Regions from separate parts of the Streptomyces sp. NPDC050842 genome, predicted to be linked through region 1. Evidence: riboswitches for the same ligand, from Rfam matches in the RefSeq annotation. Region 1 holds a riboswitch; each other region holds the start of a gene.
The links. Region 1 has a riboswitch for cobalamin ahead of ACIBG6_RS31290 (ABC transporter substrate-binding protein). Riboswitches for the same ligand answer to the same signal wherever they lie in the genome.
Positions count from the first base shown of each region.

Region 2: linked by a shared signal. The riboswitch ahead of ACIBG6_RS02995 (energy-coupling factor ABC transporter permease) and the one ahead of ACIBG6_RS31290 (ABC transporter substrate-binding protein) in region 1 are both predicted to bind cobalamin.
Region 3: linked by a shared signal. The riboswitch ahead of ACIBG6_RS15490 (ribonucleoside-diphosphate reductase subunit alpha) and the one ahead of ACIBG6_RS31290 (ABC transporter substrate-binding protein) in region 1 are both predicted to bind cobalamin.
Region 4: linked by a shared signal. The riboswitch ahead of ACIBG6_RS23980 (cobalamin biosynthesis protein) and the one ahead of ACIBG6_RS31290 (ABC transporter substrate-binding protein) in region 1 are both predicted to bind cobalamin.

Region 1 is NZ_JBITGA010000010.1:351,427-355,625, reverse strand. It holds gene ACIBG6_RS31315 (amidohydrolase) at 1-186, shown strand, start outside; gene ACIBG6_RS31310 (TetR/AcrR family transcriptional regulator) at 256-813, shown strand; gene ACIBG6_RS31305 (DJ-1/PfpI family protein) at 967-1,707, shown strand; partial or broken gene ACIBG6_RS31300 (amino acid permease) at 1,877-2,093, shown strand; gene ACIBG6_RS31295 (cold-shock protein) at 2,184-2,390, shown strand; cobalamin riboswitch at 2,441-2,648, shown strand; gene ACIBG6_RS31290 (ABC transporter substrate-binding protein) at 2,714-3,775, shown strand; gene ACIBG6_RS31285 (FecCD family ABC transporter permease) at 3,772-4,199, shown strand, end outside.
Region 2 is NZ_JBITGA010000001.1:673,239-677,437, reverse strand. It holds gene dhaL (dihydroxyacetone kinase subunit DhaL) at 1-269, shown strand, start outside; gene ACIBG6_RS03015 (PTS-dependent dihydroxyacetone kinase phosphotransferase subunit DhaM) at 266-676, shown strand; gene ACIBG6_RS03010 (ArsR/SmtB family transcription factor) at 743-1,045, shown strand; gene ACIBG6_RS03005 (VOC family protein) at 1,042-1,434, shown strand; gene ACIBG6_RS03000 (Rid family hydrolase) at 1,483-1,875, opposite strand; cobalamin riboswitch at 1,890-2,125, shown strand; gene ACIBG6_RS02995 (energy-coupling factor ABC transporter permease) at 2,154-2,852, shown strand; gene ACIBG6_RS02990 (energy-coupling factor ABC transporter substrate-binding protein) at 2,849-3,250, shown strand; gene cbiQ (cobalt ECF transporter T component CbiQ) at 3,257-4,006, shown strand; gene ACIBG6_RS02980 (ATP-binding cassette domain-containing protein) at 4,003-4,199, shown strand, end outside.
Region 3 is NZ_JBITGA010000004.1:527,891-532,089, forward strand. It holds gene mctP (monocarboxylate uptake permease MctP) at 1-851, shown strand, start outside; gene ACIBG6_RS15485 (GNAT family N-acetyltransferase) at 935-1,435, shown strand; cobalamin riboswitch at 1,493-1,627, shown strand; gene ACIBG6_RS15490 (ribonucleoside-diphosphate reductase subunit alpha) at 1,759-4,119, shown strand; gene ACIBG6_RS15495 (ribonucleotide-diphosphate reductase subunit beta) at 4,119-4,199, shown strand, end outside.
Region 4 is NZ_JBITGA010000007.1:58,118-62,316, reverse strand. It holds gene ACIBG6_RS23985 (cobyric acid synthase) at 1-1,531, opposite strand, end outside; gene ACIBG6_RS23980 (cobalamin biosynthesis protein) at 1,528-2,511, opposite strand; cobalamin riboswitch at 2,545-2,677, opposite strand; gene ACIBG6_RS23975 (hypothetical protein) at 2,834-3,055, opposite strand; gene ACIBG6_RS23970 (anion permease) at 3,068-4,199, opposite strand, start outside.

The DNA.
Region 1 (4,199 bases):
GCGGTCACCGCCCACCCCGCCTGGCAGCTCCACCTCGACGACGAGCTCGGCTCCCTGCGCCCCGGGCTCCGCGCCGACCTCGCGATCCTCGCCCGAGACCCGTACACCGTCCCGCCGGAACGCCTCCCGGAGGAGGCCGCGGTCACGGCGACGTACCTGGGCGGGCGGCTCACCTGGAGCGGGTGACGGGAGGGCCTGTCCGCTCGTCCGTACGGGGACGGGCGGGCCTGTCACCGTGGATAAAGTGGGGCCACGATGACACGTTTCCGCGAGAGCGTCCGGTTTCTCCTGCGCGAGCAAGTGCTCGACGCCGCCTACCGCGTCGTCGCCGCGGAGGGCTGGGGCGGGCTGCGCATGACCGCCATCGCGCGGGCCGCCGGGATCAGCCGCCAGACGCTCTACAACGAGTTCGGCTCGAAGGACGCCATCGGCAACGCCCTGGTCCAGCGCGAGCTGGACGGCTTCCTGCGCGGCATCCAGCGCGAACTGGACGGCCACCGGGGCGAATTGGAGGCCGCGGCCGCCGCCGGGGTCGGCTACACCCTTCAGCAGGCCGCGGACAACCCGCTGATCAAGGGGGTCCTGGTGGCCGAGCGGGGCGGCGAGGGCGCTCTCCTCGCCTCGACGGCGATGGTCGACGCGTACGCGATCGAGACCTGGCCCGATGTGGACGAGGAGTCGCGGCGTCTCGCGGTCGAGACGATCGTGCGGCTCACGGTCAGCCACATCGTCCGGCCCGTGGCCTCCCCGGAGGAGTCGGCGCGCCGCATCGCCCGGATCACGGCGCGGACCGCGTACCCCGGCGGCCGCTGAGGCGCCGACCGGCCGCGCGCGGGAACCGGGCGGCGGGGCCGTCCGACTGACTCAGCGGGACGGACGGCCGGTGACGACCGCCGGGAACGAACGGTCCGGATCGGCCTTTTCCCACGGCTGTCCCCTTCGTCCGTCCACGACCCGGGGAGAGCCATGAACCGCCGCGACCTGCTCCGCGCCACCTCCACCCTCGGTGCCGCCTCCGCCCTCGCGGGCGTCGCCGCGGGACCCGCCGAAGCCGCCACGGGACCCGCCCGCACCGGACCCGCCACAGAGAAGCCGTTACGCGTCCAGCTCGTCCTCTTCGACGGAGTCGAGGAGCTCGACTTCGCCGCGCCCTACGAGGTGCTCGCGGCCGCCGGGTTCTTCACCGACCGCCCGGTGGAGGTCCGTTACGTCACCACCTCCGGTCCCGGCACCGTCACCGCCGCCTACGGGACGAAGGTCCGCGTCGAGCACCCCTGGGCCCCGCACAGGGCCGAGCTGCTCGTCGTGCCCGGCGGCGGCTACGCGCGCCGCGACAGCCCCGGGGTGTGGGCCGAGATCGACAAGGGCGTCCTGCCCCGTGCCCTCGCGGCGGCGGCCCGGCCGGGGCTCACCGTCACCGCCCTGTGCACGGGCGTGATGCTCCTCGCGGCGGCCGGGCTCACCCGGGGCCGTCCCTGCACCACCCACCACAAGGCCCGGCCCGATCTGGAGCGGCAGGGCGGCTTCCTGAAGAGGGCCCGGGTGGTCGACGACGGCGACCTGGTGACCGCCGGCGGCGTCACGTCCGGTCTGGAGCTCGCCCTCTGGCTGGTCCGCCGCGAGCTGGGCCCGGACGCGGCGAACGGTCTGGAGGCGATGCTCGAGTACGAGGCCCGCGGCACGGTATGGACCCGGACCCGGGACTGATCGGCGGGCCGCGGGACGTGCCGTGAAGTCGGCGAGGCCCGGTGACGGACACGGGGGATCTCCGACACCGGGCCTCTGTTGAAGATTCTACGAGATCGTGGAGGGTGTCCCGCACATCGGGGCCGTCCAGGTCACCGCGAGCCAGACGACGCCGTGGCGGTGGACCGCGGCTGGAGGCCTGCTCGTCTTCTCCGGCGGCGACGCCAGCACCCTCGTCCCGCTCTTCGCGATCGGGGTCTTCGTCGGCTTCACCCTCGCGCAGACCGGCATGGTCCTGCATTGCCGGCATGGTCCTGCACTGGCGGGCGACCCGTCAGTGGGGCAGGGCCGCGCTCAACGGGCTCGGCGCCGTCCTCACCGGCGTCTCCGTGATCGTCGTCACCGCCCACGGCGGTGTCCCGTGACGGGCGAAGTGCGCGCCGACGGGGTAGATCTCCCCTGAGAGGCACATCGCCGGTGACGACAGGGAGGCCGCCGTGGAAGGCAGAAGCAAAGGGTTCGTCCAGTCCTTCAACCGTCTCGGCGGGTACGGCTTCGTCGTCCCGGTGGATTCCGAGGAACAGGTCTACTTCAGCGCCGCGGACATCGAGGGAGAGGTGCGGACGGTCTCCGAGGGCCAGCAGGTCACCTTCGTCCTCGTCCTCGGCGACGGCCGCTTCGAGGCGAAGGAACTGCGCCTCTGACCTGGGGGGTGTCGTGACGGTCCGCGCCCGGAGGCGCGACGGGTCCCCGGTGGTACTGTGCCGAGGCCAGTCGCACCTTTGCGCTCACCCGAACGGGCGAGCGTACGGGTCAGGGAATCCGGTGGGAAACCGGAGCTGACGCGCAGCGGTGAGGGCGACGGGCGGAGCATCGGCCACTGGGCGGCGGAACAGGCCCGGGAAGGCGCCCCGTCCGGATGACCCCGAGTCCGAAGACCTGCTGGCGGCCCCGGCGTCACGCCGTCGACCGGGGAGCACCGTACGACAGGCTCCGCGTATGAGCCGTGGACGCAGAGGAATGCTCCGTGCCGCTCGCACACCCCGTCCGTTCCGCCGCGCTGCTTCTCGCCGGCGCCCTGACCCTGCTCGTGACCGCGACGGGCTGTGGCGGCGGACCCGCCACGACGCCGTCGGCGAAGAGTCCCGCCGAAGGCTCGGGATCCGGCTACCCCGTGACCCTCGACAACTGCGGTGAGCGCGTACGGATCGACCGCCCGCCCCGGCGGGCCGTCGCCCTCGACCAGGGTGCCGCCGAGATCCTGCTCTCCCTCGGCCTGGCCGACCGGATGGTCGGCACCGGGACCTGGACCGACCCCGTCCTCAAGGGGCTCGAGGCGCAGAACGCGAAGGTGCCGCGCCTCGCCGACCGCTACCCCTCCTTCGAGAAGGTCCTCGACACCGAACCCGACTTCGCCGCGGCCTCGTTCGCGTACACCCTCGGCAAGGGCGGCGTCGCGCCCCGCGAGCAGTTCGCGAAACTGGGCGTCCCCACGTACCTCTCGCCGACCGACTGCGCCGACAAGGACAACAGCGGCGACGGCGACGGTGTCCGCACCCGGCCGCTCACGATGGAGACCGTCCACGGCGAGATCCGCGACCTGGCCCGGGTGTTCGGGGTGCCGGAGCGAGGCGAGAAGCTCGTCGCCGAACTCGAAGGCCGGGTGGCGAAGGCGACGTCGTCCGGCGACTTCACGGACGCCACGGTCCTCTATTGGTTCGCCAACTCCGAGTCCCCCTACATGGCGGGCTGTTGCGGCGCCCCCGGCATCGTGACCCGCGCGCTCGGCGCGAAGAACGTCTTCGACGACACCCGCGAGGAGTGGCCCCAGATCAACTGGGAGACCGTCGCGGACCGCGACCCGGACGTGCTCGTGATCGGCGATCTGACCCGCCGTTCCCAGTCGGCCGAGAGCGCCGCGAAGAAGATCGCGTTCCTGGAGTCCGACCCGGTCACCAGGAACATGACGGCGGTGAAGAAGAAGCGGTACGTGCTGCTCAGCGGACAGGCGATGAACCCCACGATCCGTACCGTCGAGGGCGTCGAGAAGGTGGCGGCCGCGCTCCGCTCGTACGGGCTCGCCAAGTGACCCTCACGCGCCCGGTCGAGTCGGTCGAGGTGCCGCGCGGGAGCGGAGCGCTGTCCGGCGGCCGGACACTGGCGTGGGCCGTGGCCGGGCTCGCCGTCCTCTGCGCGTCGGCCGCCGCGGCGATCACCATCGGGCCGGCGGACATCCGCGTCGGCGAGGTGTGGTCCGTCGTCGTCGCCCACCTGACCGGGGGCGCCTCGGACCTGTCCCCGATCCGGGACGGGATCGTCTGGAACCTGCGCCTGCCCCGTACCCTCCTCGCGGCCGTGTGCGGCGCCGGACTCGCCGTGTGCGGGGCGGTCATGCAGTCGCTCCTGCGCAATCCGCTCGCCGATCCCTTCGTCCTCGGCGTCTCCTCGGGGGCCTCGACCGGCGCCGTCCTGGTCGTCGTCCTCGGCGTCGGCGGGGGAGTCGTCTCCGTCAC
Region 2 (4,199 bases), on a different contig from region 1:
CTGTGGGCCAGTTGGGTGGCGCCCAGGTGGGCGACAAGACGATGCTGGACGCGCTCGTCCCGGCCGTGGAGGGACTGCGGAGCTCCTTCGGTGCGGCGCGCGCGGCGGCCGAGGAGGGCGCCCTCGCGACCGTACCGCTCCGGGCGCGCAAGGGCAGGGCCAGCTATCTCGGCGAGCGGTCGATCGGGCACCAGGACCCGGGGGCGACGTCGTCGGCGCTGTTGTTCGCCGAACTCGCCGCCGCAGCCCGTACGGAGGGCGCCGGGTGAGCGCGACCGCGCCGGTCGGCATCGTGCTGGTCTCGCACAGCGCGGATGTCGCGGCCGCGGTGGCGGCGCTGGCCCAGGGCCTCGCGGGCGGGGGCGGGACCGCGCCGATCCTGCCGGCGGGCGGGCTCCCCGACGGCGGTCTCGGGACGAGCGCCGAGCTGATCCGCGCGGCGGCGGAGGCCGTCGACGGCGGCGCCGGGGTGGCGCTCCTGGTCGACCTCGGCAGTGCGGTCCTGACGGTGAAGGCGCTGCTCGCCGAGGGCGACGCGCTGCCGGAGGGCTCCCGGCTGATCGACGCGCCGTTCGTCGAGGGCGCGGTCGCGGCGCTGGTGACGGCGAGCGCGGGCGGGGATCTCGACGCGGTGGCCTCGGCGGCCTCGGAGGCGTACACCTATCGCAAGCAGTGAGTGACGGCGCCAGGGAGTGAGGGTGTCGACTTGATAGGCAAGCGAGGAGTTGCCTATCCTGGAGTGGTGGCCGACGACCTTTTCAAAGCCTTGGCCGACCCCACCCGCCGCACGATCCTCGACGAGCTCACGGAGAAATCCGGACAGACACTGTTCGAGATCTGTTCGCGGCTGAGCATGAGGCATCAGCTCGGCATCTCGCGCCAGGGGGTCTCCCAGCACCTCGCCGTGCTGGAGGCCGCCGGGCTCGTCGAGACCAGGCGGGAGGGCCGGTACAAGTTCCACGACCTGAACACCGCCCCCCTGCGGCACATCACCGAGCGATGGCCCGTGCCCGACACCCCAGGACCGGAGAAGAGCACCTCATGAAGATCCATCTGACCAGCGTCTTCGTCGACGACCAGGCCAAGGCCGAGCGTTTCTACACCGAGATCCTCGGCTTCGTGAAGAAGCACGACGTCCCGCTGGGCGAGACGGACCGGTGGCTGACGGTCGTCTCGCCCCACGAGCCCGCCGGCACCGAACTCCTCCTGGAGCCCGCCGGCCATCCGGCGGTCAAGCCGTACCGCGACGCGCTGGTCCAGGACGGCATCCCGCTGGCCCAGTTCGCGGTCGACGACGTGCGGGCGGAGTACGCCCGTCTGCGCGGCCTCGGCGTCCACTTCACCCAGGAGCCCCTGGAGATGGGCCCCGTCACCACCGCCGTCTTCGACGACACCTGCGGCAACCTGATCCAGATCGCGACGGAGCCGAAGTAGTACGGAGCAGTGGCGGGCCGGCCGACTGTCGGCCCGCTCCCCCCGTCGTCAGTCCACGACCGCGTCGAGCTCCACCTCGACGAGCCACGCGGGATCGATGAACCGCGAGACCTCGACGAAGGTCGTCACCGGCCGCACCTCCGCGAACCGCTCCCCGTGGGCCCGCGCGGCCTCCTTCCACGAGGTCACGTCGGTGAGCATGACGCGGGTGCGCACGACGTCGTCCAGGGACGCACCCGCCGCCTTCAGCGCCGCCTCGGCGATGTCGAGACACCTGGCGGTCTGGGCGTACACGTCGCCCGGCGCGACGGCGGCCCCGTCGTCGCCGATGGGAGCGGTCCCGGCGACCGCTACGTACGCACCCTTTCGAACGGCCCGGGAAAAGCCGATCTCCGGTTCGAGTGGCGACCCGGAACTGACCCTCTGTCGAACATCACTCACCGCTCCGTGCTCCTCCGCGTTGTAATGCACCTGGTCAACGCACTAGTGTCGCAGGGCCTTGGTGTACGGGAAACCGGTGCAGTACCGGTGCGGCCCTCGCCACTGTGATCGGGAGTTCCGGCTCCACACCCGTGGGAGACCCCCGTGGGCAAGCCACTGGACCGTTGTGGGAGACCACCGCGGTGTGGGAAGGCGGAGTCGGGACGTATGACCGTCAGCCAGGAGACCGGCCAAGGTGCGTTGTCCATCCACGAGGTGCTGGAGAGGGTCTCCCAACCATGCATATAGCCGAGGGGTATCTGCCCCCCGTACACGCCGCCGCCTGGGGCGTCGCGGCCGCTCCGTTTGTCGTCCACGGGGTTCGCGCGCTCACCCGCGAGGTGCGCTCCAACCCCGAGTCCACCCTGCTGCTCGGCGCCTCCGGCGCCTTCACGTTCGTCCTGTCCGCGCTCAAGCTCCCGTCCGTGACGGGCAGTTGCTCGCATCCGACGGGTACGGGTCTGGGCGCGATCCTCTTCCGACCGCCGATCATGGCGGTCCTCGGGACGATCACCCTGCTCTTCCAGGCGCTGCTGCTCGCCCACGGCGGGCTCACCACGCTCGGCGCGAACGCCTTCTCGATGGCGATCGTCGGGCCCTGGGCGGGGTACGGGACCTATCTGCTGGTGCGCCGGTTCGGTGCGCCGCTGATGGTCGCCGTCTTCTTCGGCGCGTTCGTCGCCGACCTGTCCACGTACTGCGTCACGAGCGTCCAGCTCGCGCTGGCCTTCCCCGACCAGGGGAGCGGCATCATGGGCGCCCTGGCCAAGTTCGGTTCCATCTTCGCCGTGACGCAGATCCCGCTGGCGGTGAGCGAGGGCCTGCTCACCGTGCTCGTGATGCGGCTGCTCATGCAGTCCAGCAAGGGCGAGCTGACCCGGCTGGGCGTCCTGACCCGGTCCGCCACGAAGCGACACGAGGAGGCGGCCGCGCGATGAGCTTCACCGTCAGCCGGAACACGAAGATCAACGCCCTGCTGCTGCTCGTCGTCGCCGCGCTCGCGGTGCTGCCGCTCGCGCTGGGGCTCGGCGACCACAAGGAGGAGCCGTTCGCCGGGGCGGACGCGGAGGCGGAGACCGCGATCACGGAGCTCCAGCCGGACTACGAACCGTGGTTCAGCCCCCTGTACGAGCCTCCGTCGGGGGAGATCGAGTCGGCGCTGTTCGCCCTCCAGGCGGCGCTGGGCGCCGGTGTCCTCGCCTACTACTTCGGTGTGCGGCGCGGACGTCGGCAGGGTGAGGCCCGCGCGCTGGCGCAGGCCGGGGATGGTATGGAGAGCGCGGAGGGTGTCGCGCGTGCGGACTCGCGCGTCGACGCCGGGGACAAGGACGCGTAGCCGCCCATGTTGCCGATCGACGCGGCGGCGCACAGCAGTCGCTGGCGCCGCCGCCATCCCGTCGAGAAGGCCCTGCTCGGCTTCGGTCTCACCCTGTGCGCGGTGTGTCTGCCGCCGTGGCCGGGTGCGGTGCTCGTCGCGGCGGCCACGCTCGTGGTCCTGCTCGGCCCGGCCGGGGTGGCGGGCCGTCAGCTGTGGCGGGCGTTCCGCGTGCCGCTCGGGTTCTGCGTCACGGGCGCGGTGCCGCTGCTCTTCGAGGTGGGCGGGGCGCGGGGGTTCGTGGCCCTCGCGCCCGGCGGGCCCGTCCACGCGGGCGAGCTGCTGCTGCGGACCGCCGCCGCCTCGCTGGGGGTGCTGCTCTTCGCGTTCACGACGCCCGTCTCCGACGTGCTCCCCCGGCTCGTCCGTGCGGGGGTGCCCGCTCCCGTGGTGGACGTGGCGCTCGTGATGTACCGGATCATCTTCCTGCTCCTCGACTCCCTGTCCAAGATCCGTCAGGCGCAGGCCGCCCGCCTCGGGCACACCACCCGGGCGGCGACCTGGCGCTCGCTCGCCGGCCTCGGCGCCACGTCGTTCGTGCGCGCCTTCGACCGGGCCCAGCGCCTGCAGTCCGGGCTCGCCGGGCGCGGCTACGACGGGACCCTGCGGGTCCTGGTCCCCGCGGCCGCGGTCTCCCGCCGGTTCCTGGCGACGGCCGGCGGGCTCCTCTGCGGGCTCGTCGCCCTCACCCTCGTACTCGAAAGGTTCCTGCCGTGACGTCTCCGACGACCTCCGCGACGCCCGTCGTGGAGCTGGTGAAGGCGGGTTTCGCCTACGAGGACGGGCCGGCGGTGCTGTCGGACGTGGACTTCGCGGTGCCGGAGGGGCGGGCGATCGCGCTGCTCGGGCGGAACGGCAGCGGCAAGACGACGCTGCTGCGGCTGCTCAGCGGGGGGCTGCGGCGCGGGAG
Region 3 (4,199 bases), on a different contig from region 1:
GTTCGGCGCTCGCGCTCTTCATGTACCCGCACTCCATCACGGCGACGCTGTCGTCGCGGAGCCGTGAGGTGATCCGCCGCAACACCACGATCCTGCCGCTGTACTCGCTGATGCTGGGCCTGCTCGCGCTGCTCGGCTTCATGGCCATCGCCGCCGGGATCCAGGTCAAGAACGGCCAGCTCGCCATCCCGCAGCTCTTCGAGACCATGTTCCCGGACTGGTTCGCGGGCGTCGCCTTCGCCGCGATCGGCATCGGCGCGCTCGTCCCGGCCGCGATCATGTCGATCGCCGCGGCCAACCTCTTCACCCGCAACATCTACAAGGACTTCATCAAACCGGACGCGACCCCGGCGCAGGAGACCAAGGTCTCCAAGCTGGTCTCGCTCCTGGTGAAGGTCGGCGCGCTCGCCTTCGTCCTCACCATGGACAAGACGGTCGCGATCAACTTCCAGCTCCTCGGCGGCATCTGGATCCTCCAGACCTTCCCGGCGCTGGTCGGCGGCCTCTTCACCCGCTGGTTCCACCGCTGGGCGCTGCTCGCCGGCTGGGCCGTCGGCATGGTCTACGGCACGGTCGCCGCGTACGGCGTCGCCAGCCCGACGCAGAAGCACTTCGGCGGTTCCTCCGCCGAGATCCCGGGCATCGGCGAGATCGGCTACATCGGTCTCACCGCCTTCGTCCTCAACCTCGTCGTCACGGTCGTCCTGACCTTCGTCCTCAAGGCCGTGAAGGCCCCCGAGGGCGTCGACGAGACGTCCCCGTCGGACTACACGGCCGACGCGCCGACCCGCACGGCGAAGCCGGACACGGACCCGACGCCGGACGCGAAGGTCGGCGCCGGAGTGCACTGACCTCGCGGTACGACGCAGGGGGCCCGGGATCTCCGCCAGGAAATCCCGGGCCCCCGCGCGTGCCCCCGGGGCAGACTGGCTCCATGGACTTCACGATCAGGGCGGTACGGCCCGAGGAGTACGAAGAACTCGGGGAACTCACCGGGCTGACCTATCTGAACGACGGGCTGCTGCTGTACGGCGAGGACGACTTCTACCTGGCCGTGCTGCGCGACACCGCCCGCCGGGCCCGCGAGGCCGAGGTGCTCGTCGCCGTCGACGCGGACGAGGCGATCATCGGCGGGGTGACCTTCGCCTCGGGCGGCACCACCTGGGCGGACATCGCCGTCGCCGGCGAGGCCGAGTTCCGGATGCTCGTGGTCGCGCCGGAGGCCCGCGGCAGGGGCGTCGGAGAGGCCCTCGTACGCCACTGCGCGGACCGCGCGCGGGCCGTGCCCGAGTGCGCGCGGCTCGTGCTCTCCACGGACGCGAAGATGGTCTCCGCGCACCGGATATACGAGCGGATGGGCTTCGTCCGCACCCCGGAGCGGGACTGGGAGCCGGTTCCCGGCCACCGGCTGCGGACCTACGCCCTGGAGTTCTGACACCCAAAGCAACCGAGGGCGACACAACATGTGGGGGGTGCCGCAAGCGGCGCCCCCCACATGTATGCTCATGCTCGCTGTCGACGCAGGGAAATCCGGCGCGAATCCGGAACTGTCCCGCAACGGTGTGCTTCGTACCCATACGCGCGTACGAGGCGAGTCCGAGGACCTGCCGACAGCGCGCCCGGTCCGACCGTTCCGGGTGTCACTGACGTCCGGGCCTCGCGGAGTGGGCCGGTGGACGCGGCGCATCCGGCGTACGGATGCCCGCCTGCCCGCCTTCCCCCGCCCGCGGCCCCGAGCCGAGCGAGGGAGAGCCCCACGTGACCATCGCGCCCGCCGATCCGGCCACGGCGATCGAGAGCGACGGACCCGGCACCGTGCTGCTGCGGACCCTGACCGATCTCACCGCCGACCTGCCCGACACCGACCCCGGCAAGGTCGCCGCCGCCGCGCTCCGCGGCCGCAGCGCCACGTCGGACGAGGCGGAACTGCGCGAGCTGGCCACCGAGGCGGCCGCCGGCCTGATCTCCGAGGACCCGGCCTACTCCCGGCTCGCCGCCCGGCTCCTGACGATCACCATCGCCGACGAGGCCGCGAGCCAGGGCGCGGTCTGCTTCTCCGCCTCCGTGGCCGTCGGCCACCGCGAGGGTCTGATCGCCGACCGCACCGCCGACTTCGTCGCGCTGCACGCGGACCGGCTCGACGCGACCGTCGACCAGGCCGCCGACGACCGCTTCGGCTACTTCGGTCTGCGCACCCTCTTCTCGCGCTACCTGCTGCGCCACCCGATCACCCGCAAGGTGATCGAGACCCCGCAGCACTTCATGCTCCGTGTCGCCTGCGGCCTCGCCGAGGACGAGACGGTCCGCGCGCTCGACGAGGTGGCCGCCCTGTACGGCCTGATGAGCCGCCTGGACTACCTCCCGTCCTCCCCCACGCTCTTCAACTCCGGCACCCGCCACCCGCAGATGTCCTCCTGCTATCTCCTCGACTCCCCGCAGGACGAGCTGGACTCCATCTACGACCGCTACCACCAGGTCGCGCGCCTCTCGAAGCACGCGGGCGGCATCGGCCTGTCCTACTCCCGCATCCGCGCCCGCGGTTCCCTCATCCGCGGCACCAACGGGCACTCCAACGGCATCGTGCCGTTCCTCAAGACGCTCGACGCCTCCGTCGCCGCCGTGAACCAGGGCGGCCGTCGCAAGGGCGCCGCCGCCGTCTACCTGGAGACCTGGCACGCGGACATCGAGGAGTTCCTGGAGCTCCGCGACAACACGGGCGAGGACCAGCGCCGTACGCACAACCTGAACCTGGCGCACTGGATCCCGGACGAGTTCATGCGCCGGGTCAACGCGGACGCCGAGTGGTCGCTCTTCTCCCCGGCCGACGTGCCCGAGCTCGTCGACCTGTGGGGCGAGGAGTTCGACGCCGCCTACCGCGCCGCCGAGGCGAAGGGCCTGGCCCGCAAGAGCATGCCGGCCCGTGACCTGTACGGCCGGATGATGCGGACCCTGGCCCAGACCGGCAACGGCTGGATGACCTTCAAGGACGCCTCGAACCGGACGGCCAACCAGACCGCCGAGCCCGGCACTGTCGTCCACTCCTCGAATCTGTGCACCGAGATCATCGAGGTCACGAACGACGGCGAGACGGCCGTCTGCAACCTCGGTTCGGTGAACCTGGGTTCGTTCGTGGTCGGCGGGGACATCGACTGGGAGCGGCTCGACGCGACCGTCCGCACGGCCGTCACCTTCCTCGACCGGGTGGTCGACATCAACTTCTACCCGACCGAGCAGGCCGGGCGTTCCAACGCCCGCTGGCGGCCGGTCGGCCTGGGCGCGATGGGCCTCCAGGACGTCTTCTTCCAGCTGAAGCTGCCGTTCGACTCCCCCGAGGCGCGCGCGCTGTCGACCCGTATCGCGGAGCGGATCATGCTCGCCGCGTACGAGGCGTCCGCCGACCTCGCCGAGCGCAGCGGGCCGGTCCCCGCCTGGGACAAGACCCGCACCGCCCGCGGTGTCCTGCACCCGGACCACTACGACGTGGAGCTCAACTGGCCCGAGCGCTGGGCGGCCCTGCGCGAGCGGATCGCCGCGGTCGGCATGCGCAACAGCCTGCTCCTGGCGATCGCGCCGACGGCGACCATCGCCTCGATCGCGGGCGTGTACGAGTGCATCGAGCCGCAGGTCTCCAACCTCTTCAAGCGCGAGACGCTGTCGGGCGAGTTCCTCCAGGTCAACTCGTACCTCGTCGACGAGCTGAAGCGGCTCGGCGTGTGGGACGCCCAGACCCGGGACGCGCTGCGCGACGCCAGCGGCTCGGTCGCGGGCTTCACCTGGATCCCGGCCGAGGTGCGCGAGCTGTACCGCACGGCGTGGGAGATCCCGCAGCGCGGCCTCATCGACATGGCCGCCGCCCGCACCCCGTTCCTCGACCAGTCGCAGTCCCTGAACCTGTTCCTGGAGACGCCGACGATCGGCAAGCTGTCGTCGATGTACGCGTACGCCTGGAAGCAGGGGCTGAAGACGACGTACTACCTGCGCTCGCGCCCGGCGACCCGGATCGCCCGCGCCGCCCAGGCGTCGACGACGGCCGCCGCGCCCATCCCCGTACAGGCGACCTCCGAAGAGGCCCTCGCCTGCTCTCTCGAAAACCCCGAGTCCTGCGAGGCCTGCCAGTGATGTCCAGCGACAACAAGAACCTGCTCGACCCGGGCTTCGAACTGACCCTCCGTCCGATGCGCTACCCGGACTTCTACGAG
Region 4 (4,199 bases), on a different contig from region 1:
GCACGAACGGCAGCCCCGCCGGGGCCCCCTCCTCGATCAGCCGCAGCAGCGCGTCCGTGTCCGCGTGCTCCTCGATCAGGTCGCCGAGCCGGTCCAGCTGCTCTTCCCGCAGCGTGCCGAACGACGTGTCCGGGGCGGGCACGAACCGACGCCCCGCCGCCGCCGCGACCTCCCGCAGGAACGCCCGGCGGAACCCGTCGCTCTCCAGCGAGCCGTGCCAGTGCGTGCCCCACACGGAGCCGACCCGGCATCCGTCGAGGAACGCCTCGCCGCCGCCCACCTCCGCGACGCCGTGATGGATCTCGTACCCCTCGACCCGTTCCCCGAGCGCCTCGCCGACCGGCCGCGCCAGGGTCTTCTCGCGCGCGAACCGCACCCGTACGGGCAGCAGCCCGAGCCCGTCGACGGCCCCGGCCTTCGACTCGACCTCGTCCTCGATGTGCTCGCCGAGCACCTGGAACCCGCCGCAGATCCCGAGCACCGGCCGCCCTTCGGCCGCGCGCCGGGCCAGCTCGCCGGCCAGCCCCCGCTCCCGCAGCCAGGCGAGCGCCTTGACCGTCCCCCGGGTCCCCGGCACGACGACGAGGTCGGCGTCGACGAGTTCCTCCGGCCGGTCCACGAACCGGACGACGACACCCGGCTCGGCGGCCAGCGCGTCGACGTCGGTGAAGTTCGACATGAGCGGGACGGCGCACACGGCGACCCGCAGCACGTCCGCGCCGACCGGCGGCGCGACGACGGACTCGCGCACGGTGCCGCGCAGCGAGACCCGGAGCCCGTCCTCCTCGTCGATGCCGAGCCCGTGCGCGTACGGCAGGACACCGAAGGTCCGGCGCCCGGTCAGCCCGTACAGCATGTCGAGCCCGGGTTCGAGCAGGGTCACGTCACCCCGGAACTTGTTCACGAGGTATCCGGCGACGAGCGACTGGTCCTCGGGGCTCAGCAGCGCCGTCGTCCCGAAGAACTGGGCGAAGACCCCGCCCCGGTCGATGTCGCCGACCACGACGACGGGTAGCCGCGCGGCCCGCGCGATGCCCATGTTCACGATGTCCGTGCGCCGCAGGTTGATCTCGGCCGGACTGCCCGCCCCCTCGCAGATCACGGCGTCGTACATGCCCCGGAGTTCCTCCAGGCACGCCATGACCGGCTCGAAGAGCTCCTTCTGCCGCCCCCCGCGCAGTGCCTTCCCGGGGGACGACCCCCCGGACCCCCCGAAGAACCCGCGTGCGCTCATCTCGCCCACCGGCTTGCCCATCAGGACGACCTGGCTGGAGCGGTCGCTGCCCGGCTTGAGCAGGACCGGGTTCATGAGCGCGGTCGGCTCGACCCGGGCGGCCTGCGCCTGCATGGCCTGGGCCCGCCCGATCTCGGCGCCCTCGCGGGTCACGAAGGAGTTGAGGGACATGTTCTGCCCCTTGAACGGCGCCACCTTCAGGCCCTTGCGGACCAGCCAGCGGCAGATGCCGGCCGTCACGACGCTCTTGCCGGCGTCGGACGTGGTCCCGGCGACCAGCAGGCCCCCACCCCTCATGCGTTCCTCCGCTTCGCGCGCTTCACGGCACCGATGATCATGCGGCCGCCGACACAGGCGGCCAGGGTCAGTACGGTCACCCGGCGGGAGAGCCGGACCGCCCGGTCGATGTCGGCGACCTCGACGGGCCGCCCTTCCCCGTTGAGCACGGGCCGGTGCTCGACCCGCCCGCCGTACGAGAGGGTCCCCCCGAGCCGTACGCCGAGGGCGCCCGCGAAGGAGGCCTCGACGGGGCCCGCGTTGGGGCTCGGGTGCTTGTCGGCGTCCGCCCGCCAGGCCCGTACGGCCCCGCGCGGATTGCCTCCGGCGAGCGTCGCGGCGACGGCCGTCAGCCGGGCCCCGGGCCAGCCGGCCACGTCGTCGAGCCGGGCCGAGGCCCAGCCGAAGCGGCGGTGGCGCGGGGACTTGTGGCCGACCATCGCGTCGAGGGTGTTGACCGCCCGGAAGGCGACGAGGCCCGGCACGCCCGCGACGGCACCCCAGAAGAGGGCGCCGACCACGGCGTCGGAGGTGTTCTCGGCGACGGACTCGACGACCGCGCGGGCCATCGCGGGGCCGTCCAGGGACTGCGGGTCGCGCCCGCACAGGTGCGGCAGCCGCTCCCGGGCGACCTCCAGGTCCCCGACGGCGAGCGCCCCGCCGATCGCGCGGGCCTCCCGCCCCAGGGTCGTGCCGCCGACGACGGCCCAGACGGAGGCGGCGGTCAGCGCCACGGCGGCGGCCGGCCGGTCCCGTACGGCCCGGGCGGCGAGTGCGCCGAGGGCGGCGGTGGAGCCGGCGCAGACGGCGGTGTGCAGGGCGCCCCAGCCGCGGTGGTCGTGGTGCAGGCGCTGCTCGACGGCGGCGGCCGCGCGGCCGAAGACGGCGACGGGATGTCCGCGGCGGGGATCGCCGACGAGCCGGTCGACGGCGAGCCCGAGGGCCGCGCCGTACGCGAATCCGTCCCGGGAGAGGCGGCTGGCTCTGATGCGGCCGGGCATGGCGCAGGTCCTCACTCAGGGTCCGCGCCCTGGATCGACGTGACCGGCGGCGAGAGTTCCTGACTCCCGGACCCTTCGGATCCGGTCACAGTGGCGGGACCGCGCCGGATTCGCACCGGACTTCCTCTGCTGCCGCCGTAATGGCCTCGGCAGTCCACCACGGCCCGCGAACACCCGTCAACCCACCCTTGACCTGCGACAGGTCACTGTGCGAAGCACCACAGACACGGGCCCCGGCAAGCACCACGAACACGGCGGCCGGGCGGCCCGCACCCGAAGGTGCGGACCGCCCGGCCGATGTACTGCGGAGTGGCGAGGACCGTCAGGCGACGATCAGGTAGATGCCGTAGGCCACGGCCGCCAGGCACGCGGCGAAGCAGGCGTAGGCGCCGGTCCGGGCCATCGTGGCCGAGCCGCCCTGGGCGGCGGCCTGCTCCTGCTTGGAGAGGCCGATGATGCCGAGGGTGAAGAGGCCCACGAGGGCGACGGTCGCCACGAGGCTGACTCCGAAGACGGAGCCGAGAGCTGCCCAGTCGATCTTCATGTCGTTGGTTCCTTACACCGCTGCGGCGGGGGCCGGGGGAGCGGCCGGGTCCGTGGGAACCGGCGAGGGGATGGTGGTCTTCAGGTCCTCGTCCGCGACGGCGGCGACGGAACCGGCCGGCGGCGGGGTGACGGCCGCGATCGCGGTGGTCACCACACCCGCGGGCTCGGACTCGCCGTCGAGGTCGTCGTCGGTGACGTTGTTGTGGTCGACCGGCTTGCGGCGGGACAGCGACCAGATGACGGCCGAGCCGGAGACCAGCAGGACCGCGACGGCGGCGATGCCCCAGGGACCCTGCTTGGTGAGGAACTCGGCGCCGGCGCCGACCAGGCCCGCGGCGGGCAGGGTCAGACCCCAGGCGACGAACATCCGGGTCGCGGTCGACCAGCGGACGACACCGCCCTTGCGGCCGAGGCCCGCGCCCATCACGGCACCCGAGCAGGACTGGGTGGTGGAGAGGGAGAAGCCGAGGTGCGAGGAGGCCAGGATGACCGTGGCGGCGCTGGTCTGGGCGGCGAAGCCCTGCTGCGGCTGGAGGTCGGTGAGGCCCTTGCCCATGGTGCGGATGATGCGCCAGCCGCCGAGGTAGGTGCCGAGCGCGATCGCGACGCCGGCGGCGACGATGACCCAGAGGGGCGGGTTGGAGCCGGGGGCGACGACGCCCTGGGTGACCAGGGCGAGGGTGATGATGCCCATCGTCTTCTGGGCGTCGTTGGTGCCGTGGGCGAGGGAGACGAGACCCGCGGAGGCGATCTGGCCGACCCGGTAGCCCTTGGCGGTGTGCTTCGTGTCGGTGTTGGCGCCGATCTTGTACGTCAGCCGGGTGGCCAGCATCGCGGCGAGGCCGGCGACGAGCGGCGCGGCGATGGCGGGGATGAGGACCTTGGTGACGATGGTCGGGCCGTTCACGGCCGACCAGCCGGCCGACATGACCGCGGCGCCGATGAGGCCGCCGAAGAGGGCGTGGGAGGAGCTGGACGGCAGGCCCACGAGCCAGGTCAGCAGGTTCCACAGGATGGCGCCCACGAGCGCCGCGAAGATCACTTCTGTACGAATGCCCTCTTCGTTGATGATCCCGCCGGAGATCGTCTTGGCGACCTCCACGGACAGGAACGCGCCGACGAGGTTCAGCACGGCGGACATG